2 regions of the Alteromonas sp. KC3 genome follow, and region 1 is predicted to be linked to the other one. Evidence: predicted binding sites of a transcription regulator. Region 1 holds the regulator's gene; the other holds the start of a gene.
The links. Region 1 encodes sigma-54, which starts transcription at its own class of promoters, with help from an activator protein. Its sites were predicted from a motif close to GTTGGCACGNNNNTNGNNT; they were not measured.
Positions count from the first base shown of each region.

Region 2: a site for sigma-54 is predicted at 3,220-3,238, ahead of flgF (flagellar basal-body rod protein FlgF). Genes of this name have one in related genera too.

Region 1 covers NZ_AP024235.1:798,899-803,388, forward strand. Annotated here, with positions in the region: gene JN178_RS03550 (HPr family phosphocarrier protein) at 1-196, opposite strand, end outside; gene rapZ (RNase adapter RapZ) at 196-1,041, opposite strand; gene ptsN (PTS IIA-like nitrogen regulatory protein PtsN) at 1,100-1,543, opposite strand; gene hpf (ribosome hibernation promoting factor) at 1,557-1,844, opposite strand; gene JN178_RS03570 (RNA polymerase factor sigma-54) at 1,874-3,370, opposite strand; gene lptB (LPS export ABC transporter ATP-binding protein) at 3,444-4,169, opposite strand; gene lptA (lipopolysaccharide transport periplasmic protein LptA) at 4,172-4,490, opposite strand, start outside.
Region 2 covers NZ_AP024235.1:1,102,804-1,107,293, forward strand. Annotated here, with positions in the region: gene flgB (flagellar basal body rod protein FlgB) at 86-520, shown strand; gene flgC (flagellar basal body rod protein FlgC) at 523-945, shown strand; gene JN178_RS04895 (flagellar hook assembly protein FlgD) at 977-1,663, shown strand; gene flgE (flagellar hook protein FlgE) at 1,678-3,063, shown strand; gene flgF (flagellar basal-body rod protein FlgF) at 3,277-4,020, shown strand; gene flgG (flagellar basal-body rod protein FlgG) at 4,067-4,490, shown strand, end outside.

The sequences.
Region 1 (4,490 bases):
CGACAACGTTGACCTGTTCACCTTGATGACTTTCAAGCATCATTAGTCCCAGCACACTATTTGCGTCAGCTTCCTTGTCACCCTTTTTAAGCACAATTTTGGCGTCAAATTGGTTGGCTAGTTGTACCAGTTGCGTGGCAGCACGGGCATGAAGCCCCAATTTATTAACGATTGTGAGTGTTTTCTCAATAATCATTACTGGTTCAACTCTCTGTGACGGATTTGAACGTCTGGATGAATTTCCAAAAATGTTTTTGATAACGCTTGGGCGATGTATACCGAGCGATGCTGTCCGCCAGTACAACCAATTGCCACGGTGACATAACTGCGATTATTGCGCTCTAAATGTGGAAGCCACGTTGTGATCAGGTTCTGTATTTGCCAAATAAATTTTGTTACTACAGGTTGAGAACCTAAAAATACTTCAACAGGCGCGTCTAGCCCAGTCAAGTGCTTTAAATCGGGTTCCCAATGAGGGTTGGGCAAAAAACGCGCATCAAATACATAGTCTGCATCTTTGGGAATGCCGTGCTTAAAGCCGAATGACTCAAACACAAGCACTAATCGCGAGCTTTTCTTACCAAGAATACGTTCGCGTATTAGCTCAGCGAGTTGATGAATAGTGAGTTTGTCGGTATCCAAATAGAGATCGGCTCGCTCGACAATAGGGGCCAGCAGCGCTGACTCTGCGCGAATGGCTTCAGAGAGAGACTTGTTGAGCTTGGCCAGCGGGTGCAATCTGCGTGTTTCGCTAAAACGCTTAACGAGCACATCATCACTAGCATCAATATACACAATGGTCATCGACCAAGACGAAGGCAGGTAATCAAGTATTTCAACTAAATCGTCTGGATTTTTAGGCAGGTTACGTACGTCTATGCTAACGGCGACTTGGTCGTATTCATCAACCACTGTGTGCGTTAGCGTAGGGAGCAAGTTAACCGGAATATTGTCAACGCAGTAATACCCTAAGTCTTCAAGAGCGCGCAGTGCAATTGATTTTCCTGAGCCCGAACGACCACTGATAATAATCAGCTTCACTTATATTCTCCCTTTACACTGATAAGCGCTTAATGCAGTAATGTTGTATAGCAGCGAGTTACGCTAACGCATTTATAATGTCATCGCTTGTGGTAGCACGCCTTATTGCCTTAATAGTGTCTTTATTACTCAGTTTGCCAGCGACTGTGGCTAGTGTTTGTAGATGACCTTCGGTTTGTTCTTCAGGTACTAATAGTGCAAAGAAAATATCGACAGGTTTTTCATCTAGCGCATCAAAATCAATAGCTGGTGTGCTGGTAACAACAATGGCAATAACTCTATCAAGGCCAGCTAAGCGACCATGGGGAAGGGCAATGCCGTTTCCGATACCTGTGCTACCCATTCGTTCTCTCGCCAACAAACTATTCAGTACTGTCGACTGGTCGATATGCGCGTTGTTCTTCGCAGCAATATCGGCAATGATCTCTAAAATACGCTTTTTACTATTACATTGAACCGCACATTCAGTGCGGTCCAGACTTACGATGGCTTGTATATCCATACTTAATTAACTACTAGTGCTTTTTAAGTTTTTCCTTATGCTTGATTACCTGCCGGTCGAGTTTATCAACCATGCTGTCAATCGCCGCATACATGTCGGTATTTTCTGAGGATGCGAATACTTCAGCGCCACTTAAGTGAACTGTCGCTTCTGCTTTTTGGTTTAATTTTTCAACGTTCAGGATGACATGCACATTAGAAATGTGATCAAAGTGACGTTCAAGTTTGCTGAACTTCGTATCGACATAATTACGCAAAGAGTCGGTGATTTCGACATGATGACCAGTAAGGTTGATTTGCATATTTCGTCTTCCTTATATTATTAAGCCCGTTAAATAAGGCTCTTGCGTTGGTTCGACGGCGGGATCGATAACGATTCCCGGTACTTTGCTATTGTCCGCCGGGCAACTTTAATGCCTTGCTCGGCCAACAATGAAGCAATCTTGCTATCACTTAGTGGTTTACTGGGTTTTTCAGCTGCCACCAGTTTTTTGATCAATGCACGAATGGCGGTTGATGAACATTCACCACCTGACTCCGTTGCAACATGGCTAGAGAAGAAATACTTCAACTCGAAGATGCCACGAGGGGTATGCATGTATTTTTGTGTTGTCACACGTGAAATAGTCGATTCGTGCATATCTACCATTTCTGCGACATCATTTAATACCATTGGTTTCATCATTTCTGGGCCATGTTCAAAAAAGCCCATTTGTTGCTGCACAATACAATTTGCTACCTTCATCAGTGTGTCGTTACGCGACTCTAGGCTTTTGATAAACCACTTGGCTTCTTGCATGTGTGAGCGGATAAATTGTGAATCGCTACTGTTCTTTGCACGGCGACTCATTGCGGCATATTGTTGATTGACGCTAAGTTTTGGCAGGCTATCAGGGTTCAGCTCAACCACCCAACGGCCATTCTTTTTGGTAACCGATACATCTGGAATAACGTACTCAGGTTCTTTAGTAACTAAAGCACTACCTGGGCGAGGATTCAAGGTTTGCAGCAAACGCATAGCCTCGCGAAGCTGATCTTCTTTCAATCGGCTCTTGCGCATTAAGGTGCGGTAATCTTTGCTGCTCAGCAAATCAGAATAGTCTTCTATTAACTGCTTTGCCTCGGCAAGCCATGGTGTATCATCTGCGAATTGGCGAAGCTGTACCATCAAGCACTCTTGTGGGGTGCGCGAACCAGAACCAATGGGATCGAACATTTGAATGCGCTTTAATACACATTCTACTTCGTCCATTTCAATGAGTTCCTCTTCATCTTCGCCAGAGGCTTCTTGCGCGTTAACCGCCTCTAAAATCTCTTCAAGAGTAACGGTTAGATACCCTGACTCATCGATAGAATCAATGATAGCCATTGCAATGGCACGGTCGGTGTCAGAAAAAGGGGTGAGGCGCATCTGCCACAATAGATGTTCTTGTATGTCCTCAGTCGTTTCACCTTGGAAAATTTGTTCGTCGTCACTGGCAGGTCCTGGTGCCGGCGCAGACGATGCTGAATAATACTCATCCCATGTGCTATCGATTGGCAATTCGTCTGGAAGATCATTTTTTTCTAGTGCATCGCCAGCTTCCAAAGTATCACTTGATGCAGTGGCAGAAGCTTCTACCCCACTGTCATCATTATCGATGTTATTTTTTTCAAGCTGAGGCTCGTCGTGGCCTTCTTCAACTTCTAATAGCGGGTTTGAATCCAACGCTTCTTGAATTTCTTGTTGAAGATCGAGCGTAGAAAGCTGCAACAGTTTAATGGCCTGCTGCAACTGAGGTGTCATGGTGAGTTGTTGGCTAAATTTTAGCTGTAAAGATGGTTTCATCTACGTCTTATTTAAATGCTCTAAATTGAATATACCTGAGCGAGATTGAAAAATGACAATCCGGTTACACTAACTATAGCCTGAATTGTTCGCCTAGGTATACATCCCTTACTTTTTGATTACTTAAAACCTGTTCCGCAGTTCCTTGCGCAATAAGCTCGCCATGACTCACAATGTACGCTTTTTCACAAACATCCAATGTTTCTCGTACGTTGTGGTCAGTGATAAGGATACCGATACCCCTATCTCGAAGATGTTGAATAATCTTCTTTATATCATTTACTGATATTGGATCAACACCAGCAAAAGGTTCATCCAATAAAATAAATTGTGGTTTAGCTGCAAGGGCGCGCGCAATTTCCACTCGGCGGCGTTCTCCCCCTGACAAACTCATCCCCGTACTATTACGTATATGGTTAATATTAAATTCATCAAGTAGCGCATCGGCTTCTTCTTCTTGCTGTTGTGAATTCAAATCTTTACGGGTTTGTAAAATTGCCATGATATTTTCATGCACAGTGAGCTTTCTAAATATAGATGCTTCCTGCGGGAGATAGCCAATTCCGCGGCGTGCACGCTCATGCATGGGCTGATGTGTTAACTCGTTGTCGTCAATTTCAATGGCGCCCTTATCAAGGGGAACAAGCCCAACAATCATATAAAATGTTGTGGTCTTACCAGCACCATTTGGGCCTAACAGCCCTACAATTTGACCTGTCGATACACTGAGGCTGACATCTCGGACAACCTGGCGTGATTTATACGCCTTAGCAAGGTTTCTTGCGCTCAAAGTAGCCATTGCTATTGGTTGCCCTCGTTATCTTGTTCGTTGTCCTTAGCATTCGTCTTGCGAATCGCTTCAGGAGTGAAAACAGTTGTCACTCTCCCTTCACCGTTGTCGTCATCGCCACCGGTTGCAAGCAGTTGCTCGGTAATCATATCAAAGGTAATACTGTCACCTTTTACCATACTGGTGTCTTGTTTTAGTTCAGCCTTCCCTGTAAGCGATATCACCCGATTAATCACTTCGTAGCGAATTTCATTCGCCTTAGCGGATACTGGCGTTCCATCTTCAAGCTCTTGTGTATAGCTCGCAGGGTTACCGCGTGCGACAAACACT
Region 2 (4,490 bases), 300 kb from region 1:
TTCATATCTCATCTTGTGGGCAAATAAACGCCAAGCCAAAAGATGAACACAGAGAAAGCAATACGAGTAAGTCAGAGGTCGATTTATGGCAATTAATTTAGACAAATTAGTAGGGTTTCACGAATCCGCGCTCAAGATACGCACAGAGCGTATGGAAGTGATTGCGGGCAACCTTGCCAACGCCAATACACCTGGCTACAAAGCCAGAGATATCGATTTTAACAAAGCTATGCAGTCTGCAATGAAAGAAAGTTCGGGCGGCGTCTCTTCTCACTCTTCAGGTGGTCTCGTTAGGACAAATTCTCGCCACATAGGCGGCAATTCAACGTCAGTAGCGGCAAATTTTGACATGAAATACCGAATTCCGACTCAACCTGATACGGGAGACGGGAACTCTGTTGAAGTACAAGCCGAAAGAAATCGATTTTTAGATAATGGGTTGCGCTATCAAGCAAGTCTTGAATTTTTGAATGGAAAAATTAAAGGCATGAAGAAAGCGTTAAGCTCTGGAGGTCAATAGTCATGAGTCTTTTTAATGTAATGACAATATCGAGCACAGGTATGGAAGCGGAAAATGTGCGCTTAAATACCACTGCAAGTAATATCGCTAATGCGAATTCGGTGAGCAGTAGTTACAACGAGACCTACCGAGCAAGACACCCTGTGTTTGCAACAGCGCTTCAAGATGCCATGCGTGATCAGTCAAAAGGTACTGGCGTGCAGGTAAGAGGTATTGTAGAGAGCGATGCGCCACTGCAAGTGGAATATGCACCAAATAACCCAATGGCAGACGAGAATGGCTACATCTACAAGCCGAACGTCAACATTGTGGAAGAAATGGCTAATATGATGTCGGCATCAAAAGCTTACGAGACAAATGTGCAAGTTGCAGATACAACCAAACGAATTTTCCGCCGCGTGCTTCAACTCGGTCAAGGGCAATAATCTGCCGCTTGGTTAATGTGAGGATAAACCAGTGAATACCATAAACAATACCGGCTTAAATACAGATTTGTATTGGCAAGAAGAGACGGTGAAGATTGCCGACGGGACTGAGCAGCAGCTATCGCAAGAAGATTTCTTTGCCATGCTGACTGAACAGCTTGCCAATCAGGATCCGACCGCACCGGTTGATAATGACCAAATGGTTGCTCAGATGACATCTTTTACCATGGCTGATGGCATTTCACAGCTAAATGAAAAGTTTGAGTCGTTCGCTGCTTCCATGACGTCAAACCAAGCGCTTCAAGCCTCTAGTCTTATTGGTCAAAACGTATTGGTGCAAGGCAACGTGGGCTATATGGCAAATCAAGGTGACGGTATTTCAGGGGTAGTTGTGAACGAGAAGACAGTTCAGAACATGAAAATTACCATTGAAAACCAATACGGCGAAGTAATTAAAACAATTGATGCTGGCACCCAAACTGCTGGCAATATCGAATTTGAATGGGATGGCAAAGACAAGCATGGCAATGATGTCACCCCAGGCGAGTATGTAATCAATGCTACCGGTGAGTTGAACGGTGAAGGTGTTCAGTTGAACACAGCCGTAAACCGCCATGTGGGAAGTGTCAGCTTGGCCGGTAGTGGTCAAGGCGTAATTTTGAATTTGGATGGTGATGTCAGTATCAATCTTGATGACGTCATTCAAATCGGCAGTTAGTAGGAGAATCAATAATGTCTTTTAATATTGCACTGAGTGGCGTATCTGCCGCACAAAAAGATTTGGATGTAACCGCCAACAACATCGCAAACGTAAATACGGTTGGCTTTAAGGAATCTCGTGCAGAGTTTGGTGACGTATATGCGGCATCACTGTTAGCGGGTGGTAAAACCAAAGTGGGTGATGGTGTTTTAACACAAGAAGTTGCACAGCAGTTTTCACAAGGTAGTTTGCAATTTACCAATACTTCACTGGATTTGGCGATTACCGGCAATGGCTTTTTTGCCACTGTACCTGAAATAACCTCTCGCGATTTTTCTTTCACTCGAGCGGGCCAATTCAAGCTAGATAGTGATAACTTTGTCGTTAACAGTAATGGTGACAACCTGTTAGGTTTTCCAGTGAATGCTGATGGCACGAGTGCATCGGTTGCATTAAGTACCACCGAGCCCGTACGAATTCCTGACTCTTCGGGTTCGCCGCAGCAAACTTCTGAAGTCGATATTAGAATGAACCTACCGGCGGGTGATTCAGCACTTGATCCGGCAGATTTTAACCCAGAAGACCCCTTAACCTACAACGCGGCCACGTCAGTGACAGTGTACGATTCATTAGGTGATAGCCACGTAATGACATACTACTTTATTAAAGACGGCACCGCGGGTGTAGATAACGAATGGTATGTTGCAACGGCCGTTGACGATACCTTGGTTGACATGACCGACTCTGCTGGCGCGGACACTGACCCTGCTACAGCAGTGAATGTTGTGGGATCAAATACGGGTAATGCAGTGACTGCTTCAAAGCTCATCTTCTCGCAAGGTGGTGACTTTGTTGGGATGGAAACGCCAGATGGTACTGCAACACTAGACTTCAAGATGCAAACAGAGGCACTTGGTGCCACTATTTTGGCGAACGGTTCAGATCCATCGCAACAAATTAGCATTGATTTTAACCTTGATGTTAATGGTGCAACACCGAATGAACCTACTCAGTTCGCGTCTGCATTCGAAGTAACGTCACTTGAGCAAGATGGTTTGCCAGTGGGCCGTTTGACGGGTATTGATATTGGTCCAGATGGCCTTGTGCGAGCAACTTTCTCAAACGGTACGTCTGAACCTATCGTGCGTGTAGCCTTAGTACGCTTCTCTAACGAGCAGGGCCTTACTCAGGAAAGCAGCACCCAGTGGAAAGAGAGTATTTTGTCTGGAGAGGCACTAGCAGGTGAAGCTACCACGGGTACCTTTGGTGAAATTAATTCATCAGCGCTAGAGCAAGCGAACGTAAACTTGACCACTGAGCTAATCGACATGATCATCGCTCAGCGTAACTTCCAGGCAAACTCTCGAGCGCTTGAAGTAAACAATTCGCTTAACCAGACTATCCTGAATATTCGATAGGCGGATAGGGCGGCAGAAAAGCGGCAATAACTAAGCGCTTTTCGTCGGCAAAGTTCATATTAATTCACGAGGTCGCCTCTGCGCGGCCTCTTTATTTTTCTATATATTTCATACCTCTACAACTTCATGTGAGCCTGTTGGCTACAAACTCTACACATTGGCATTGCCTTTGCAAAATCAAGGGTAAGGTTTAATCAGAGTCAAAAGTCAGTCATGGACAAACTTCTCTACATCGCAGCAAGTGGCGCTTCTCAAGATCTTTTAGGTACTGGTGTACGCGCGAACAATTTGGCCAATGCGCAGACTACAGGTTTTCGTGCTCAGTTAGAGCAGGCAAGGTCAATGCCCGCGTACGGTGAAGGTTTGCCAACCCGAGTATTTTCAATGACAGAGAGCCCTTCAAATAATTACGAGTCGGGCCCGATGATTAAGACTGAACGTGACCTTGATGTTGCTATTCAAGGGGACGGGTGGTTTGCCGTTCAAGACCAAAACGGACAAGAAGCATACTCGCGAAATGGTAACTTCAAGTTAGGTGACGACGGAATTTTGACAGATGTTCAAGGACGCCCTGTATTAGGCGACAACGGTCCAATTTTTCTTCCAGTGCCGTTGGACAACTTGAATATTGCGTCTGATGGCACACTGTCTATGCGACAACTCGGCGCACCCGCTAACGTTATTGAAGAGGTGGGTAGACTGAAACTTGTCAGCCCTAATTACGCTGATATGGAACGTGGTCGAGACGGTCTTTTTCGAATGGAAGACGGTTCAATTGCAGATCCCAATGCTAACGTGAAAGTGATGTCGGGCATGCTAGAAGGGTCGAACGTGAATGCCGTAGAAGAGATGGTCGACATGATCAGTCTTCAGCGCCATTACGAGCTTCAAGTGAAAGTAATGAAGCAAGCGGAAGAATTAGATACTCGCGGCAACATGCTGCTACGAATTCTGTAAACGTATTTTTAGATTTGTTGCTTGAAAGGCAACGTCGGAGGTTAACATGCATCCAGCACTGTGGATTAGTAAAACCGGACTTGATGCCGCACAAACTGATGTTGCTGTGGTATCTAACAACTTGGCAAACGCATCAACGGTTGGCTTTAAAAAAGACCGTGCGGTGTTTGAAGACCTGTTATATCAAAATATCAATCAGCCAGGTGGCCGTTCGTCAGCAGATACTGAGCTGCCTTCGGGACTAATGCTAGGTTCAGGTTCGAAAGTGGTTTCTACGCAAAAAGCACATACGCAAGGGAATCTACTAACAACCGAAAATGCGTTAGATTTATCTATACAAGGCCGTGGCTATTTCGAAATACTTCAGCCAGATGGCACATTGGCGTACAGCCGTAATGGGCAATTTAGCCTAAACGACCAAGGACAAATTGTTACCTCTGGTGCAGGTTACTTGCTACAACCTCAGGTCA